Regions from separate parts of the Exiguobacterium sp. s91 genome, predicted to be linked through region 1. Evidence: riboswitches for the same ligand, from Rfam matches in the RefSeq annotation. Region 1 holds a riboswitch; each other region holds the start of a gene.

Region 1 (6,711 bases):
TCTGGGATTGATTTAATCGTCCAAGTCGATCGTCGTGCGCACAGTCTCGGATCATTGTTCAGTGAAATGGCTGGTGCGGATGAGTCAATGATCAAATTGCGTCTGTCCAATAGTGAATTGCAAGATCAATCGTTCGTCGAACGTCAGCTGACAAGCATCGTGGAACGCTATAGCTAATCAATCGATCGAATTTACTTGAAAGTGATTCCTCTTCAGGGGAATCACTTTTTTATTGAATTTTATTTCAATTTGAAATCGTTTACAAATAAAATATTGTTTTAAAATAACCCCCTTGCTATACTGTCCGTATTGAAAAGAATTCCAGTCACGGTTTGACTAAAGGAGGACGTACATCATGAAAAAAATCGGACAGTTCACGTTAACAGCAGGACTCGCAGCAGTACTTGTCTCAAGTAGTTTGCCTGTCATGGCAGAGGCAGGGTCTTCAGCCGATCGGATCAGTCAAAAAATCGACACGATGACACTCGAACAAAAAATCGGGCAAATGATCATGCCGGACTTCCGGCAGTGGGATGGTAGCAACCATACGTCGCTTGCCCCAGAAGTCGCGAACATCATCGACCGTTATGATTTAGGTGGCGTCATCTTGTTTGCTGAGAACGTCAGCGAAACCGAACAGACGACGAAACTCGTTCATGATCTGCAAGAAGTCGTCAAACAAGACGACAGCAACGATATTCCGCTGTTCGTCACGATCGACCAAGAAGGCGGCATCGTCACTCGGCTCGGAACAGGAACGAACTTACCCGGCAATATGGCGTTAGGTGCGACCCGTAGTAGTGCATACGCGAATGATGCCGGTCACATCATCGGTTCGGAACTGCGTGCACTCGGCATCAATGTCAACTTCGGTCCGGATCTTGATGTCAACAGCAACCCTGGAAATCCCGTCATCGGTGTCCGCTCGTTCTCGAGTGATCCGGAGCTCGTCGGCACACTCGGTTCCGCTTTGATGAAGGGAATTCAGGATGAAGGCGTCGCAGCGACTGCCAAGCACTTCCCGGGTCACGGCGATACAGCGACCGATTCCCACTATGGCTTGCCGGTCGTCGACCGGTCCTTGCAGGAACTGGAACAAGTCGAGCTCGCCCCGTTCAAGCGAGCTATTGCTGAAGACATCGATATGGTCATGACGGGACATATCGGAATGCCGCAAATCGAACCCGAAGTCGTCTCATCGAAAAGCGGTACCTTCCCTTTACCTGCGACGTTATCGGATGATGTCATCACGGGCGTACTGCGCGAAAAACTTGGCTACGATGGCATCGTCATCACAGACGCGTTGAACATGCAGGCGATTGCCGACAACTTCACGGAATCAGAAGCCGTTTTAAAGACGTTTGACGCCGGTGTCGATATCGCGCTCATGCCGACGATCCTTCGTTCCGAGCAGGATGTCACAAAACTCGACCGGATTTTCAAGGATGTGATCGCAGCAGTCAAAGATGGTCGCCTCTCAGAGGAACGGATCGATCAATCGGTTGAGCGGATTCTGACACTGAAAGCAGAACGCGGAATTTGGAACGGTACGACTGACACGACATCCCTAGCTGAAAAAATCGCGCAATCGAACCAAATCGTCGGTAGTCCCGAGCATAAAGCAAAAGAACGTGCGATGACGGAAGCCGCGGTCACACTCGTGAAAAATGATCAGCGGACGTTACCATTCAAACCGAAAAAGAATGCCAACGTTCTTGTGATCGCTCCTGCGGCGGATCAAACGGACAGCATGAAAAAAACGATCGCTTCCCTACCGAAGAATCGGAACTGGCACGTGACGACAGCGAATTACTCGGCTACTACGCTACCGCTCGACCAAAACCCGACATTACGGGCGCAACTCGATGCAGCAGATTACATCATCGTCGGTTCCAACGTCAACACGAGTGCTAAACTACTACCTACTGCACCAGAACAAGCGATTCCGGCTTCGATCTTCCGCTATGCGAAACAAACGGATACACCATCCGTCCTGCTCAGTCTCCGTAACCCATACGATGTCGCCGTACAACCGGACGCACCGGCACACGTCCTCGTCTATGGCTTCAAAGGTGACCCGAACGGTCCAGACTCCGAAGCAGGCAATCTAAAATCAGCGGGACCGAACCTGCCTGCAGGTATCCGAGCGATCTTCGGAACGTTCAAACCGCAAGGCACTTTACCGGTTGATGTGCCGGTCTTTCAGAACGGTGTCTTTACCGATCAACTGCATCTTAAATTCGGTGACGGCTTTAAAAACTGGAAAAAATGAGGACATGATACACAAAAGACCGAAGCTCCTTAAAGGATGCCTCGGTCTTTTAATGATGGATATGCAGATTCGGCTTCTGCTTTCGCACGCTCGTAGACACGATGAAGTGAATAAGTCAACGAAGCGTAGAGGACGACGACCAGGACAGTCGCGATAGTTCTCCCCGTTGTAAAACCGAACTGAAGCAACACCTGAAAATTCTGAATCGTAGCATATGTTCCGTACACCGCCATCAAGATGGGAATGATGTACCCAACAAATCTCACTTTTACTTTTCCGAGCACCTGTTGCACGACATATGCCGCGAGAATCACAAGTGCGATCACGATGATTTCCATTCCAATCCCTACTTTCACTAAATGGTATTCCTAATTCTACCATTTATTGATTCAAGAAGATACCGCTCGTGCTGGAATCGTTTCGTAAACTGACGCAAACGTCTCTTCCGTCCACCCCATGTGCCAGAAGAGTAACTCATAGTAACAACTTGTCACGAAATGACGTTTCATCCGCTCGCGTTCCATCGGGCTCGCTTGTTCCGCCAGCGCATCAAGCCGTGCAATCTGTTCAAAGACGACCTTTTCAAACCATTCCGAGCTGTACGTGTCGATCCATTGCTGATAGATTTTTTCTTCCGGAGTACACGTCAGTAATTGCTGTCCGACTTCATAATACAACCAGTAACATGGCAAGATGGCAGCAATCGTCTCACCGAGCGTTCCTTCACTCGCATGATGCATGTGGGAGACATACGCATATGCTGTCGGTGCCGGTTCAAATGCTTCAAGATCTGCTTCCGTAATACCGAGCGGCTCAAAAAATGATTGATGTAAGCTCAACTCTGCCTCGTAAGTCGAAGTAGCATGCTCGGCAAGTGTCGCGATCGTCGCGAAGTCGTCTGCTTTTGACGCTGCCTTCGCTTGAATCTTCGCAAAGTGTTTTAAGTAATAGGCATCCTGCATGACGTAATGCCGAAATTTCGAGAGCGGTAACGTCCCCTCCCCGATTCCTTGTACAAATGGGTGCGTAAAACTACTATCCCAATACGCTTGTGCCGCTTGTTTGATTTCTTGTGTGAATGTCATGATCTCATCCTCCTCGTTTAGTATGAAACGAAAAAACACCACCCCGAAACACACGGGCATGGCGCAAGAAGAACAAGACTTGACGCCACTTCCCTCCGTAAGTACGAACTTAATCAGGTTCAAAGGGTCCGAACGTCTTCGTTCGTCTCAGTCGGTCTACCGACTCCCCTAGTGGTCATTATTCGATTCCCATCCACTATAGCATGCTGAAAATGGAAGTCAAGTTGTCCTCTTTTCGCTATACTATGGAGTGTCAGAAGACGGATGCCGTCTCCATCTACAGACCGATTCCGAACTTCTTTCGTTCTCGTACACTAACTTTAGTACCTGATACTATAATTCATTCTGTTACTTACAATTGGAGGATTTCATTATGCATACACCAACAAAAATCATGGCGTCAGCCGTTATCGCTTCTGCTCTATTACTCCCGACAGCCGCATCTGCCGAACAAGTCGTCGATAAGACGATCGTCACACTCGGGGAGTCGCTCGGCGCAAAGGATAAAGCATGGGTGCTTTCCCGTCTCAATGCACCGGAAGGCATCACACCGATCATCGCCACTTCTGCTGACGAAGAAAAATATCTCGGGAAAAACATTCCACAGTCGCAAAAAGGTGGCAACATGTATTCGTCGGCTAAGATCGAACTGACGGAAAAAGGTGATGGACTTTCCGTCTCGACGGAGAACATCACATGGGTGACAAAGGATATGTATCTCAACGCTCTCGTCACAGCGGGTGTCAAAGATGCCGATATCACGATCACTTCTCCCTACAAGGTGACCGGGACATCGGCACTGACAGGAATCATGAAAGCGTACGATCAAACTTCCGCTGAGACTGGAATTAAGTTAAGTGACGAACGCAAGGATTTAGCACAGCAAGAATTATCGGTCACATCAGACGTCGGAAAAACGGTCGGCACGGATAAAGTCGCTGACTTAATGAATGAGATCAAGGCTGAGATCGCCAATCAAAAACCGGAAACCAAAGTCGAGATCGAAAACCTGATCGTCCAAGTCATTCAAAACAACAATATCCAGTTGTCTGACGCACAAATGGACCGGTTGACGAATCTATTCAATCAAATGGAGCAAGCGAACATCAACTGGGGACAAATCGAGAGTGGTTTGAAAAATGCGGGGCAAGACATCCACGCGTTCGCAACATCAGAAGAAACGAAAGGTTTCTTCGCTAAATTATTCGATGGACTCAGTGACTTCTTCAGTTCAATCGCTGGCGTGTTCAAATAATTCAGACTTCCGTAACTGACAAAAAAATAGTAAACTAGAGATATCTGAAACGAAAGGTGGTGTGAAAAGATGGACTTTGCCGCGTGCAAACACTGGTTGATGGAACAATTGTATCTGTTGCGCGCGATTTTTCATGGAATGGCGTTCTAAGGCACCCGTCTGCCCTTTTTTAGAACTTCATGATTGAAAAATACAGCAAAGCGCATCTTTCACACGTGATGGAGAGTGCTATTTGCGCTCTCCTTTTTTTGATGCGCGCGAAAGGATCAATTGATTATGATGATTTGCGACATTCAACACCTAACCAAACAATTCGGAGGCGAAACGATCTTAACGGATGTTTCCCTCTTCTTAAACGAACACGACCGTGTCGGTCTAATTGGACGAAACGGGAGTGGCAAGACGACATTACTCCGCTTGCTCGCTCGCCTTGAGCAACCGGACGGTGGTGTCATCTATCAAAAGAGCGGTTTGACGATCGGCTATCTGGAACAACTTCCTGTATATAGTGAGACGATGACCGGACTCGACGTCCTTTGGACAGCGTTTGAAGACATCCTCGCGATCCGTTCTCGGATGCAACAGTTGGAGCAAATGATGGCGACAGCACCAGAGAATCTGGATGCGTTACTCGCACGATATGCGGAAGCGACGAATGCGTTCGAACAAAAGGATGGCTATCTACTCGACTCGAAAATCGAGCGCATGGTGAACGGGTTACACCTTCGTCCGTTACTCACTCGTCCTTTCCACCAGTTGAGCGGTGGTGAACAGACGAAGATTTGTCTCGGTCGCATGTTACTCATGGAGCCAAATCTGCTCATTCTTGACGAACCGACGAACCATCTTGATTTAGCTGCCGTGGAATGGCTAGAGCAGTTCTTACGGGACTACACAGGAACCATCCTGCTCGTCTCTCACGACCGGGTCTTCTTAGACGCCGTCGTCACCTCGATCGTTGAACTCGAGGACGGTGAACTGACAACCTATATAGGGAATTACAGCGCGTTCGTCGTCGAACGAGAACGTCGCTTGATGGAACAGTTCCACGCCTACCAAGAGCAACAGAAAAAAATAAAGAAAATGAAGGAAGCGATTCGTCGACTCCGGCAATGGGCAAACGAAGCGTCTCCACCGAGTGAGAAATTATTCCGTAAAGCAAAATCAATGGAACGAGCACTCGAGCGGATCGAACGGATTAAACGACCACAACTCGAAGCCAAAACCGCTGATGTCTCCTTCTCTTCCACTGATCACACGAGCCAAGTCGTCTTTCGCGCTGAAGAACTCTCGTTTGCTTACGGAATTCGCCACATTTTTGATGACGTCTCGTTCGAGATCATGGCACAGGATCGGATCGCGATCGTCGGAACGAATGGGAGTGGGAAATCGACGTTGCTCTCACTGCTGCTTGACGAATTATCACCAGAGGCAGGCACACTCACGCGTGGACCATCGAATCGGATCGGTTACCTGTCCCAGCATGCCCATTTCGAGGAGGACGCGCGGTTAATCGACTGGTTTAGAGACCGGATTGCCGTTCCAGAAGCGGAAGCCCGCCATATCCTAGCCCGGTTCCTGTTCTTTGGACCAACTGTCTTTCGGTCCATTTTGTCACTGAGCGGAGGCGAACGTGTGCGATTGCAACTCGCCGTCCTCGTTCATTCGTCGGTCAATGTATTAATTCTCGACGAGCCGACGAACCATCTCGATATTGAATCAAGAGAGACACTCGAAGAAGCACTCGAGAATTTTTCTGGTACATTGATTGCCGTCTCACACGACCGCTATTTCTTAAATCGGCTTTTTCCGCAGATCCTGTGGCTCGAAAATGGTCTGACGCGTTATCATGGTACGTATGCGTATGCTCAACAGAAGCGTACTGAGTTCGCTACGTCTTCCTCACTCCACGTAACCCCTCAAAAACCAAAACGCTTGTCACAACATGAGTTAGAAGTGCAGATCGAGCGGCTTGAACAGAAATTAGCAAAACGTGAAAAACCGACCGATACCGTTTCTAAAAGCATCCAACAGCAACTCGATGACCTATACGAACAATTGCTACAGTATGGATGATTTAGCTTTACTTGCCTGTCACT
Region 2 (6,711 bases), on a different contig from region 1:
AAAAGAAATACAATCATACAACATCTTTAAACAAGTAAGCGATTCCTTAAACAACGAAATAAAATAATACTGAAAAGAAGTCAGCGAAAACTAAGTTGAGCAGAGATTGTCCATTCGTAAACGTTGTAAAAAACTGATGGTTCTTTTAACAAATCTAAAGAACAAAAATAGTTGGAATAAAGGAGAAGACTGTATCGATTATTTATGATATTTCTGAATAAAATCCTTTATCATTCCTTTTATGTTGGAGGAGTAAACGACTAGAGAAACTTTCGAAATCATCAAAAAAACAATATAATAACTGACGCTTTTTTTTGCCCGCAATGGATCCAACCATTGCGGGCTTCTTTTCTTCCTTGGATTTGTATACACCCATCCTCTATTCCCTTGGGTTTTACTAAGAGAAAAACGAATTCGTTTTTCGTCCATAATATCGAAAGAAGATTTTTCTGATTTATCTTCTGATGAAAAATAAATATTGATACTCTCATAAATTTAGCTACTAATAAATCTGAGGTCTTTTTGACTATATCTTGCTTAAGCTTGGTTGAAGTTGATAAAAAATACATACATGGGATAAACATCCTAAAATTCAATATAGAGCAAGAAAAAATGTGATATTTGAACTTGGATTTTTTTATGGAAAATTAGGTCGGTCAAATGTATGTTGCTTATTAAAACAGTCCGTTGAAAAATCAAGTGATCTTGATGGAATTGCATATATTCCTTTTACAGAGTCTATTGATGAAATAGAGTATGACACCCTTAAAGAACTAAGAGAATCTAATCTAAAAGTAAAAATTTGAACTGAATGTATGGCACAACATTTTTTAATCATTGCGTAAAAGAGTAGGAGCTTGACCTCTTATTTTAGAGATCACACTCCTGTTCTTATAATCTATACTTGCAAACATCATTTATCTTCAATAAGGTTTATCGTCTTATATTTATCGACCGTTTAATATGAACTGAAGAAAATTCATAGAATAAAAGAAGAAATGAGGCTTGATACTCCGTACTTTATCACAAGATGCTAGTTAGTATGGGTTACTCTACTTTCGTTACACCTAGATGTTCTCGAAGTGTATTTCCTGTATAGGTGTCTTTAAACAATCCTCTTTTTTGTAATTCAGGAATGATCATGTCTACAAAATCTTCTAAACTTGACGGTAGTGACGGCGGCATCAAGTTGAAGCCATCTGCTACTCCCTCGTTAAACCAAAATTCCAACTGATCCACAATTTCTTCCGGAGTACCAATCAATGTCAGGTGTCCTCCTCCTGCTGCTAAATAGCCTAATAGTTCTTTGAGCGTCGGATCTGTATCTTCGATAATCTCTAGAATCGTTCGGTAGCGTCCGATGGGTCCGGAAAATTCCTCGATCGATGGTAAGGTCGGAATCTTTGCTTCGAGATCCCATGTGGAGCAATCTTGCTGCAAAAAGAAACTCAATTGTTTCAACGCATTTTCAACCGGTAATTTTTCATCTAGTTCGGCTTTTTTGGCTAGTGCCTCTTCTCTTGTTTTACCAACATACGTTACTAAGCCTGGGTATATCTTAATCTTTCGATCTGGTGATTCAGTTTGTGTAATTTTCTTATGGAGTTTTTCACGAAAAGCATGGGCTTGTCTAAAATTCCATGACACAGAATATACGGCATCCGCATGTTTGGCTGCAAGGGCAACCCCTTCTTCAGAAGCCCCCGCTTGCATCGCTACTGGCTTTCCTTGGGGACTACGCGGCGTAGACAAAGGACCTTTTACGCTGAAATAGGCTTCAGAATGATCGATAACTTGTATACATTCAGGATCAATCAATTGGTTATCTGATCGATTCGCAAGAAAAGCCGCTTGATCCCAAGATAAAAATAGCTTCTCCATCAATGCTGCGAATTCGTTCGCCTTATTATACCGTTCCTCCCTCGGTGGAAGTGCATCCATCCCGTGGTTTAACGCTTCCCAATCCGTCATCGAGGTCACTAAGTTCCAGCCTACCCTCCCCTTCGTCACGTGATCTAGGCTTAGAAGTTGCCTTGCTGCTGTATACGGATTGGAGAACGTGCTCGATATCGTAGAAACTAATCCGATATGATCCGTCACTTGAGAAATAGCCGTTAGATTAATTAAAGGATCCAACCAAAAGGCAGGTAAATCAGTTGAATTATTAGCCGGAAAGGATTGATTGTCCGCAAAAAATACTGCATCCAAACGTCCAGCTTCCGCTATTTGAGCCAAACGCTGATAATAGCGACTCTCTCCGATCTCTTTAATCGCAGAATCAGGCATTAACCATGCGGCTTGATGATGACCACATCCATATAACAAAACGCCGATATTTAACTGATTTCTGTTCGTCATCTTCTGTTCACGAATCCCTTCTCTTACAAGCTGAGAATTTTTTAAAACGCCCGCTTTAATTCATCGTTAACCCACCATCGACTGTTACGTTTTGACCGGTAATCCCAGATGCTGCTTCTGATGCCAAAAAGGCAACCAGTTGAGCCACTTCTTCTGGGCTCGTCACTTTTTTCAACGGGGTCGATTGGGCAATGAAATCGAATACTTCAGCGGTTGTCACAGCACTCGCATCTGTGACTTTCAATAACCCACCGGAGACGACATTCACGTTTATGCCATATTGACCTAACTCTGCGGCTAGGTTTCGAGTAAAGCCAATCAGACTTGCTTTTGCTGTTGTGTATTCATGATAAGGAACGACTGGGTTTTGATAGAGGTTTGTTCCAATGCTGATGATACTACCGCTATGTCGTTCTATAAATTGTGGCAAAACACTTTGAATGATGTGAAACGCTGCTTTAAGTGTTCCATCCAGTTGATTTTGATAATCTTCCCACTCTAAATCGATAAACGATTTTTGCGCAACCGGATCAAATTTGAAGTCTACTAACGCATTATTCACGACAACATCGATTTGACCATAATGTGCTGTTGCGGATTGCATCATGCTCTCGACATCTTCCCGCTTCGTGACATCTGCATACAAGGCAATTGCATTCTCTACTCCCAGTTCGCTCACAAGTTGTTCTGCCGCATCCTTGCTTTTAAAGTAATTGATCACCACTTTAAATCCGTTGTGCACTAACACCCTTGCAATCGTCGCCCCAAGTCCTCGACTACTTCCTGTCACTAATACAGTTCTGCTCATTCTTATCCACTCCCTCATCCATTTTTGCAACTTAAATAGCGAAGTAATAAACAAAAAACGCAACTCTCCAAAAGGAAAGTTGCGCACGTCTAAATAATCACATAGCAAAGAACGATATCATCGTCTCCGCTTGTTCATCAGAGTTTACACTTCCCTACGCTAGTACGACCTAGTTCAGGTTCAAAGGGTTTGAGTAGCTACTCATCTCAGTTTAATAACACCCCTAGTGATTCTATTTAAGTTATCTTCACTGTAGTGGTCTTGAAAACCCCTGTCAATGATTCTGACAGATAAATTCATTTCTAGTATTCTAAAAAGCGAGTAAACGAGGTGAATCATGAGTCCATCACGATTACTCCGATACAGTGACATCCTGTACCAAACGATTCTTTTTAGCATTTTTATCTTTGATGATTCCTTGATACGAAATCGATTCATTTTTCGTATCGACTACCGTGACTTGGAAATCCGAATCATTGATATTAGCGATATGGTATAGCTTTCCCTGCGCAATCATCGTATAGGAGCCATTGAAGCGGTAAGCATGCTGCCCTTCCACTTTATGTTGCTTGACTTGATTCGTCTTAAAGTCATAGGTACTCCATTTGATGCTTTTACTTTTTTCTGAATCAAACGTACCGTAAGCGATCAGTGATTGGCTATTTTCATCAGCATTAAAGTTCCCTTCCGCTGCATACGCATCAAGTGCTTTGATTCGTTTGATACCTTTGCCGTTATCTAGATAATAAGCGCTATCTTTTTCTACCCCTTCCGCATCATATGCGATTTCACGATAGACAATTCCATAGTCGTTCACTGCCACATAATGACGCTCTTGATTAGTCTTGAGTTGCTTGGATTGAAGCGTCTCCACTTTTCCTTTTGCAAGGTTGAGTAATAACACCGTCGATTTTTCCTTTGCTCCATGATCATCCCGTTGGACGTATACGTTCATGCCGTCTTGATGGAAGACACGGATGTCAGCCATTTCACGATCCGGTACCGTTAAACGATGAGAAATCGTCTTTTTAAATTGTTTCTGTGTACTTTTGTCATAAGAATGATATTTCAACTGAGATGCCTTTACTTCAATTCCGTATGTCCGCGAGCCCATTTCACTAGTAAATACGTCTTCCTTAGAAAGAAAGCGATAGAAATCAGCAGGGAAGTCTGCAGCGTAGCTATTGAACAACCCTGTGAAATAGTTCTGCGACTCACTATGAGTTTGACCGTCCAATTGGATATTGTATTGAGTAGGCTTGATGTCTCCATTTTCAATCTCGATGTTTACTTTTTTAAGAGCTTCTGCATTTTCTTTTCGTATACTCTCGACTTCATAATCCGATCCTTTAATGCTTGCAGCGTAACCAAAATAACTGAGTAAGGTGACGCCAGCAATGCTTCCTACGATGATCATTTCCTTATATCGTCTCATGACTTCCTCCTTCTAATGATTAAATAGATACTTTATGGTTCAGTAGTCGAACACATTTCCAACTTATATATGCAAAATAGATGAGAATAAAGGAAAGATAGACGAATACCTGTTGATTCGGAATGAGAATGCTAGTCAAATCAAATAAGTAACGTAATGTAATGAATGGTACGATTAAGAGCGCTACATCCTTTGCGATCGTCAGCAAAGCTTTCCCTTTTTGATAGGACCGCTCTGTCAAAACGAACAAGAAGACCATCGTGATGACGAAGAGTGCGAGCGCTAGAATGACGAATGTATCGATTACATTGAAGGTATAGAGCATGTTCAACGCAGCTGACTCCCCGATGATTTTGGACGCTGCTTGTAAATGTTCCGGGAGTAACCATTCGTAGAGTCTACGACTTAGAAGAATCGTGATCCACTGGATGCCCATGAAACCACACACAAATACCAATACTGTTGTCAGTTTGGATAAGAGGATTGTGATGCGTTTACCCGGTAGCATCAATAAACGGTAGATGTACTTGGACTCGCCATACCAATCGCGGTACCAAATCTGAAAAGCATATAGAATCGTGAACATGATACCGATGGCAATCATGTACTTGAAGTAGTTGGTCGCATCGCCAAACGTCAACGGTCCATTCAATTGATCAACGGCTTCCATTTCCGTAAGTCGCTCTTTTTTCATCAAATCCTCCAGCTTGGATTGATAATGAAGAACCTGATATACGACCGATGTGAGTTCAACAATCACTAACATCGTCAATATCGAAAGGTATAGTTTGAAGCTTCGCTTGATTTCCTCGTTTGATAGCATAAAGAATTTCTTCATGTCTGATAAACCTCCCTCATTCGATCCTGTACTGATTTCCCGTAAAGCTCACGCATCTCTTCCGAGTCATCTTCCTGTATGATGGTCCCGTTCTGAAGAAAAATAACGCGGTCGATGAGATGTTCCACTTCTGCAATCTCATGAGTCGTCATCAAGATGCCCTTCCCTTCCATATAGTGACTAGAGAAGATCCACGCAATTTGTTCTTTCGTAAATAAATCAATCCCAGCCAACGGTTCATCGAGCAGTAAGTAAGGTCGATTCATCGCAAATCCAATCAACAGATTAACCTTTGCTTTATTCCCTTTCGATAAATTGGCGATGCGGTCTGTCGCCATCAGTTTAAAGAACCCCATCAGTTCCTCTGCTACTTGTTGATCCCAATCCGGATAATAGTCGCGCATATAGGCGACGGCTTCTCCGACGCTCATATACCCAGGCATCGTAGAAAGATCCGGTACGAAAGCGATGCTATCGTGGGTCGTTTTCCCATCCACTTTGATTGTTCCAGCATCTACTGGGACTAAGCCCATGATGGCTTTCAAGATGGTGGACTTCCCTTCCCCATTCAATCCGATGAGACAGGTCAGTTGATTTAACGGGACAGTGAACGATACATCGTTCAACACATTCTTTTTTCGACCATATGACTTTCGTAATCCACGGACTTCAAGCATTTAAATCACTCCTTTTTTGAATGTTGTATTCTTTCTCAAAATTAATGATGACCTCTTCTAATGGAATCTGGATTGCATATATCGAATCCACAAATTGCTTCACTGCATTTTCGAGAAGTTCTGTTCGCGCTCGATCGATGATGGATTGGTCCAGCGTCACCTTACTCGGCACGTTACGGTCAGTTGTAATCAACAGTTGATCTTCCAGTTCCTTATACACTTTTTGCGCGGTATTCGGATGAATTTTAAGCTCATTTGCCAGTGCGCGACGCGAAGGGATACTTTCCCCTCTTTTGAATTCGCCCATAACAATACGTTTTTTAAACCAATAAAGTACTTGTAGATAAATCGAGGTACGTTGATCAAAATGCAATAACATCACCTCTCTTAATGAATGTTGTATTAAAACACTAATACACTTTACAACTGTATGATATGGTCAGTACAGTGAGAAGTCAATGTTTTTTTATTACTCTTTTTTTATTGTTAGAAGATTGGCTATGATTCACTTTCTGTTATTCATAGTGATTTAGATTCTTCATGAACGGAGTGTCAGCATCAAAAATAAAAAAATCCTTGAATGGAGTCATTCAAG
Region 3 (6,711 bases), 240 kb from region 1:
CGTGATCCCATAACTGCCGACGCATCCACCGTAAATCCACGGAATCGAACGCATCAACGCCATGTCGTTCATCAGCAAACGAATATCGAAATTGTCCGTCGCGTCGATGATCAGATCGATATCATCGAGAAGCCACGTCAGCGCTGCTCGGTCGACGTCTACTACATGCGCTTCGATCGTCACCGTCGAATTAATCGCTTCAAGCCGTGCTTTTGCGGCAATCGCTTTTGGTACGATGTGACGCGCATCGTCCTCGGTATACAGCTGTTGTCGTTGTAGATTACTCCACTCGACATAGTCGCGGTCGACGATTCGGACGACACCAACACCGGCGCGAACGAGTTGTTCTGCCGATGCCGTTCCGAGCGCTCCCATACCGATGATCAGTACCTTTGCTGCTGCCAAGCGTGCTTGTCCCGCTTCCCCGATCGGTTGAAATCGAGTTTGCCGTGAGTAACGGTTCATCGAATCAATCCACTCGTTGGACTACTCGCGACCGCATACTGTTTCTTCTCGATACGTCCCGCTTCGTATCCGAAGCGCCCTGCTTCGACAGCTAGTCGCATGGCGTGCGCCATCTTGACCGGATCTTGAGCATGGGCGACAGCGGAGTTCAATAAGACACCATCCGCTCCTAGTTCCATCGCATAGGCGACGTCGGTCGGTGAGCCGATCCCGGCGTCGACGATGACCGGAACCGTCGTCTGCTCGATGATGAATCGTAGATGAAGTGGGTTGAGAATGCCTTGCCCGGAACCGATCGGTGACGCTGCCGGCATGATGGCGTGACAACCGAGTTCCTCGAGTCGCCGTGCAAGGACGACATCGTCCGACGTATACGGTAAGACGATGAAACCTTCTTTGAGTAATTCTTCAGAAGCCCGTAACGTCTCGATCGGATCAGGTAGTAACGTCTTATCGCAACCGATCACTTCGACCTTAACCATGTCACACATACCGGATGCCCGCGCAAGCTTCGCAAGCCGAACAGCTTCTTCCGCTGTCTTCGCACCGGCCGTGTTCGGCAGTAAATCGTACTTCGCTAAATCAAGCGACTCCAAGAAATTCGCTTGTTGTTTGTCGAAGATATCGAGCCGACGGACGGCGAACGTCAAGATTTGTGAAGCAGACGCATCGATTGCTTCTTGCTGTACCGTAGCATCCGTATATTTCCCTGTTCCGAGTAACAAGCGTGATTCAAATGTCTTTTCTCCAATTTTCAGCATATTTATCCTCCTCCTACGAAATGAACGATTTCAAATGTGTCATTGTCCCGAACGACCGTCTGACCATATGCCACGCGATCGATGATTTGTCGATTCTGTTCGACGATGACGAGCTTTTCCCCTAAGCCAAGTTGCGTGAGCATGTCCTCAATTGTTTTAATCTGTTCGATCGTGTGGTCATTGCCGTTAATCGTAATGTTCATCGGACTTCCTCCTTCTGAATCAACCGTAATGTATTTACCAAGACTTCCGCTGTCGCCGGTGCGAGTAATATGCCATGCCGATGATGCCCCGTCGCTAGGAAGATCCGACGGGATGAATCGGCGACTCCGATATATGGCAAGCCGGACGCCGTTTGTGGTCGTACACCGGACCAGACTTCTTCGATGACCGCGTCACGAATCGGTGGATACAGTCGTTCTGCTGCTTGAAGCAATGACGTGACCCCTGCGACACTGACACCGACCGTCTCGTCGTGCGGCAGTTCGGTCGCACCGATCAAAATCCGACCGTCTGCTTTCGGAACGAGGTAGACGGCGTCATCAAACAGGATCGAGCGTAACGGCTGACCCGCGAGACGGACGGCGAGACATTCCCCTTTGACCCCATATGTCGCGATCGAAATGCCGGCTGTATCGAGCAAGGCTTGCGACCCGCGTCCGGCAGCGACCGTCACTGTTCGTCCGGTCCACGTTCCCGCGTTCGACTCGACCTTGATGAAGTCATCGCTCTCTTCGATGCGTGTGACATCTACCTGTTCTTCAATCGATATGCCACGTGCGTGTAAGGCATACATCAATGCAGTCGTCAGTCGTCGTGGATCGATTTGACCGACAGCTGGAAACAGATGCTCGCGTCCTTTACGTTTTAACAAAAACGGTTGTTCCCGGTACCCACAATCGATGCCTGTCTCTCGCTCGAGACGACGTGCAAGCAGTGGATACAGACGACGACTTCGCGCGGCAAGTGCATGCAATTCTGCTCTCAGCTCGATGTCCGTCGCAAGCATCCCGGCAGCCGCTCGGCTTGTCCCTTGTCCGCATGTTCCACGTTCTAAGACGACGACGGATTCATTCTGACAGGCGAGACCGTAAGCAAGCGTCAACCCGATGACTCCGCCGCCGATGATGATGTGATCCGTCATACGCGAACCCCCTGGTAACGCTTGACGGCGGCGAGTGGATCCGATTGACCGAGAATACCCGATAAGACAGCGATTCCGGTTGCCCCGGTCGCTGCGATTTCAGGCATGCGTTCTGGTGTGATCCCGCCGATTGCAATGACTGGTTTCGTCGTGAAGGTGACGACTTGCTTCAAGGCGTCAATCCCTCGTGGTGGCATGTTCGGCTTCGACGCTGTCGAATAAATATGACCGTACAGCAGTCGGTCGGCTCCTTCCGCTTCTGCTGCTAGTGCCTCTGCTAGTGAATGGACCGATTTCCCGATGACGAGATTCGGAAAATGACGTCGCACATCACGGACACGCAAGGAACGGCGCGTCAGCTGCACACCGATGCCTGCGACATGGGCGACATCGACCCGGTCATGAACCGTTAACTGCTCAGGCGAATAACCATGCGCAAGGAGCGCTTCAATTAGATCAAGTAATTCTGCCGCCGATAAGTTCGGTTCTCGTAGATGCAGCTGATCCGTATAAGGTTGAAGCGATTGAAAGGTCTTTATTTCGTCAAGCGGATTAATGGATCCCGTCGAAATCAGATGTAAACGCATCATGTTCTTCCTTTCCATACGAAAAAGGACCACTCCCGATGTTGAAGGGAGTGGTCCGAAAATGCGCTGAAGCGCTAAGGATATCTAGGATTTCGAGCCACTTCCCTCCGCTAGTACGAACTAGATCAGGTTCAAAGGGTCCGGATACTTCCGTCTCAGTCTGCTGGGAGACTCCCCTAGTGTCTTTTCGTGTTTAATTGGCTTGCCCCATTAGTCTAGCATGAGTCGCTTTGCTTCGCTAGTCCTAGTTGAGCGCTTCCACTTGCTGAATCAGTTCCGATTTCGTTGGTCGCTGTTGCTCTTGGCTGTCGGCATACGTCTGCTTCAGCTTCAGGATGCGCATTACTTTGGCATCGAGCATCTCCGGCGTCAGCGTTTTGTCTTTGACGGCTTGCATCACTTCAGCATGGACCTTTGTGTAAGCACCTGCCTCTGAAAACATCGCCATATCAGCTCCATTGACGAGCGACTGACGTGCCGCTTCTGCGAGACCATATTGTTTCGTGATCGCCCCCATGACGAGATCATCCGTGATGATGACACCGTTGAATCCGAGTTGTTGACGCAAGAGGTCAGTCAAGATCGGCTTTGAGAGCGAGGACGGATTCATATCGTCATACGCGGGATAGAGAATATGGGCGACCATCACCATCTCGGCGCCCTCTTGAATCGCTTCTTGGAACGGTAACAGCTCCGTCCGCTTCAATTCTTCCTTTGATGCCGTCACTTTCGGTAGCCCAACATGGGAATCGACATTCGTATTGCCGTGACCGGGAAAATGTTTGACGACCGGAATCGTTCCTGTCTCCTGCATCCCGTGCATCAGGGCCGTACCAAGCGTCGCGACGGTATTCGGATCAGCACTTAACGCACGGTCGCCGATGATCGGATTGTTCGGATTACTGTTGACGTCAAGGACCGGCGCGAAGTCCATGTTGAAGCCATAAAAACGTGACAAATGTCCGAGCGTACGTCCGACGTCTTCCATTTTCACTTCATCTGCTCCTTGCGCCATCCGTTGACTCGTCGGTAGACGTAATCGTTGATCCGGTACCCGGCTGACGCGTCCGCCTTCTTCATCAATCCCGACGAACGCATACGGTTTTTGGTTCGTCTCTTGAATCGCACGCGTGAACGTCAAGAGTTGCTCTTCCGACGTAATGTTTCCGCCGAGCAATAAGACCCCGCCAATCGCATGCGTCTGTAACAATTTCCGGTCAGCTGCTGAAAGTTCCGTGCCGGCGACTCCGATGTAGAGCAGTTGATCGATCTTTTCTGACGTCGACATCGCTTTAAGTTGCTGCTTTAATCGTGCTTGTTGTCGTTCCTCTTTCGTTGGTTCAGGTTTCGGTTTCTTTTCTTCTGTTGGTTGCTTCGCTTCCGGTTGTGATGATTTCGTTGGTTCCGTCGTCTCCTGCGCACACCCTGCAAGCAACAGACAACCGATCAGTACGGTTTTCTTCACAAAGGATCCTCGCTTCGCACACCATTAATCGAATAATAGACGGAAATCTCAGCGTTCAGGGATTGCGAGACCGAACAATATTTATCCTTTGATAACGAGATGGCACGACGGACCTTATCTTCCGGGAGATCACCTTCAAGCCGGTAATGAATCGAGATCGACGTAAAGCGCCGCGGATGATCCTCTGCCCGTTCTCCTTCGATATCCATTTCGAAATGGGTGATCGTCAAGCGCATCTTCTCTAAAATCGAGACGATATCAATTCCAGTACAGCCGGCAACGGCATGTAGCAAGAGTTCGGTCGGTCGTGGTGCTTGGTTTTCACCACCGTTTTCGGGTGCTGCGTCCATCGCAAGATGATGCCCTGATTCCGTCTGTCCACTAAACCCCATCTGTTTGTTCCATGTCACTGTCGCTTGCATCGTTTCCACTCCTTTATAAGTAGTCTTCTTCTGTAGTATACGCAAAAAACAGCAAGCCTGGAAATTCACACGCTATTTCGAATAATGGTTCTTTTCCCGAAATCTCGCTTTGCGATACCCGACGAAATCGTTTCATGCTATCCTGTTACTCATAGTTTCGCGCGCAAGCGCTAGAATTGAGGAATCATCCATGTCACCTACTACTCGTTTAAGTCGACGCGATTGGCTCTTGATCGCCACGTTGTCGCTCCTGACGTTCGTTCTCGGAACAAGCGAATTCGTCATCGTCGGGATCCTCGCTGAAATCTCCTCAGCCCTTGATATCACGATCGCAACAGCAGGTACGCTCGTTTCAGCCTTTGCCATCTCCTTTGCAATCGGTACACCGATCGTCATGTCGCTGACCGGTCACCTGGAACGGCGTCGTCTGATCCTACGTCTCTTACTCGCATGGGTCTTATTGAATCTTGCCAGTAGTTTTGCTCCAAGTTACGAAGTATTGCTCGCAACCCGCATTCTGACAGCCATCCTGACTGGTGTCTTGATCTCGCTCGCAATGGTCGTCGCAAGTGACGGTGTACCTGTCGCGAAGCGCGGTGTTGCCGTCTCGTTCATTTTCGGTGGTTTTACACTCGCCAACGTCCTCGGTGTCCCGATCGGAACGTTCATCGGGCAACACGTTGGCTTCGAAGCTACGTTCTGGCTAACGACAGTCATGGGATTGATCGCGTTCCTCGCAGTATGGAAGATCGTTCCGGTCCAGCAATCGCCGGGTTCCGGTTCAATTAAGGAACAGCTTGGATTGCTCGCCAACCCACGGATCCTGATCGCCTTCTTTATTCCGTCGTTTGGATTCGGGGCAACTTATGTCGTCTACACATACCTCGTACCGATTTTACAAACAGAACTTGGGATTGCGAAAACGTGGATCAGTCCGATCTTGCTCGCTTACGGCGTCGTCTCGATCTTTAGTAACATCCTTGCCGGCAAGATTGCTAGCAAGAATCCGATGGGACGCTTACGGTTCGTCTTCGTTGTACAAGCAATCGTCCTTGCTGCGTTATACTTCACGACAGCATCCCTTCCGCTTGGTCTGTTCAACATCGCCTTGATGTCGTTGATATCGATTCTACTGACGACTTCGACACAAATCTATTTGATCGACCTCGCTGAAAAGTTCAATCCGGAAGCAAAAGGACTCGCTGCTTCATTGATGCCGGTTGCGAGTAACGTCGGGATTGCTTTTGGTTCGGCACTCGGTGGCATCGTCTATGCGAACGGTCCGATGATGAACACGGCACTCGTCGGTGGACTGGTCGCGCTCGTTGCTGCTTTATTGACTGCAATCAGTCATCGCCTTGATCAACGGTCATGAAACCGTTACCTTATCCTTTTTTGTAACAGGTCGATGACGGTTCGATGACGTTATGATGATAGTCCCCATCTCGCTGATGATTTTTCAGTATGATGGGGACTATGTTGTAGTAGAGGAGTGTCTGAAAGTGAAAGCATTACACATCATCGGTCTCGGTCTATTGACGATCATCCGACTCTGGCTCGGAATCCAGTGGTTCATCGCCGGAATCGGTAAGTACATTAATGGCTTCGATGCGAAACCGTTTCTCGAAGGAGCACTCGCGAAGTCAACTGGCGAAGACGCACTCGTCAGTTCCTGGTATGCGACGTGGATTGAGCAACTCGCCTTACCGAACGTCGGGCTGATCAACGCCTTGATTCCGTTCGCGGAACTCGTCGTCGGGATCCTGTTGATTCTTAGTCTGTTGACGGTTCCTGCACTGGTCTTCGGAAGCATCATGAATCTCAATTACTTACTCGCTGGGACGATTGCGTTGAACCCCGTATTCTT

What was found. Region 1 has a riboswitch for thiamine pyrophosphate ahead of tenA (thiaminase II). Riboswitches for the same ligand answer to the same signal wherever they lie in the genome.
Region 2: linked by a shared signal. The riboswitch ahead of KNQ06_RS16120 (3-oxoacyl-ACP reductase) and the one ahead of tenA (thiaminase II) in region 1 are both predicted to bind thiamine pyrophosphate.
Region 3: linked by a shared signal. The riboswitch ahead of KNQ06_RS08830 (thiamine phosphate synthase) and the one ahead of tenA (thiaminase II) in region 1 are both predicted to bind thiamine pyrophosphate.

What each region holds. Positions count from the first base shown of each region.
Region 1 covers NZ_JACSMZ010000001.1:1,923,123-1,929,833, forward strand. Annotated here, with positions in the region: gene KNQ06_RS10030 (sporulation protein) at 1-177, shown strand, start outside; gene KNQ06_RS10035 (glycoside hydrolase family 3 protein) at 356-2,272, shown strand; gene KNQ06_RS10040 (hypothetical protein) at 2,302-2,610, opposite strand; gene tenA (thiaminase II) at 2,662-3,357, opposite strand; TPP riboswitch at 3,431-3,537, opposite strand; gene KNQ06_RS10050 (DUF1002 domain-containing protein) at 3,731-4,612, shown strand; gene abc-f (ribosomal protection-like ABC-F family protein) at 4,889-6,688, shown strand.
Region 2 covers NZ_JACSMZ010000005.1:113,483-120,193, forward strand. Annotated here, with positions in the region: gene KNQ06_RS16105 (LLM class flavin-dependent oxidoreductase) at 1-67, shown strand, start outside; gene KNQ06_RS16110 (TIR domain-containing protein) at 615-806, shown strand; gene KNQ06_RS16115 (LLM class flavin-dependent oxidoreductase) at 1,048-2,358, opposite strand; gene KNQ06_RS16120 (3-oxoacyl-ACP reductase) at 2,414-3,166, opposite strand; TPP riboswitch at 3,301-3,401, opposite strand; gene KNQ06_RS16125 (hypothetical protein) at 3,519-4,601, opposite strand; gene KNQ06_RS16130 (hypothetical protein) at 4,621-5,439, opposite strand; gene KNQ06_RS16135 (ABC transporter ATP-binding protein) at 5,436-6,116, opposite strand; gene KNQ06_RS16140 (GntR family transcriptional regulator) at 6,109-6,495, opposite strand.
Region 3 covers NZ_JACSMZ010000001.1:1,682,655-1,689,365, forward strand. Annotated here, with positions in the region: gene KNQ06_RS08810 (ThiF family adenylyltransferase) at 1-465, opposite strand, end outside; gene KNQ06_RS08815 (thiazole synthase) at 462-1,226, opposite strand; gene thiS (sulfur carrier protein ThiS) at 1,229-1,429, opposite strand; gene KNQ06_RS08825 (FAD-dependent oxidoreductase) at 1,426-2,370, opposite strand; gene KNQ06_RS08830 (thiamine phosphate synthase) at 2,367-2,960, opposite strand; TPP riboswitch at 3,043-3,145, opposite strand; gene nagZ (beta-N-acetylhexosaminidase) at 3,202-4,422, opposite strand; gene KNQ06_RS08840 (OsmC family protein) at 4,419-4,844, opposite strand; gene KNQ06_RS08845 (MFS transporter) at 5,035-6,219, shown strand; gene KNQ06_RS08850 (DoxX family membrane protein) at 6,347-6,711, shown strand, end outside.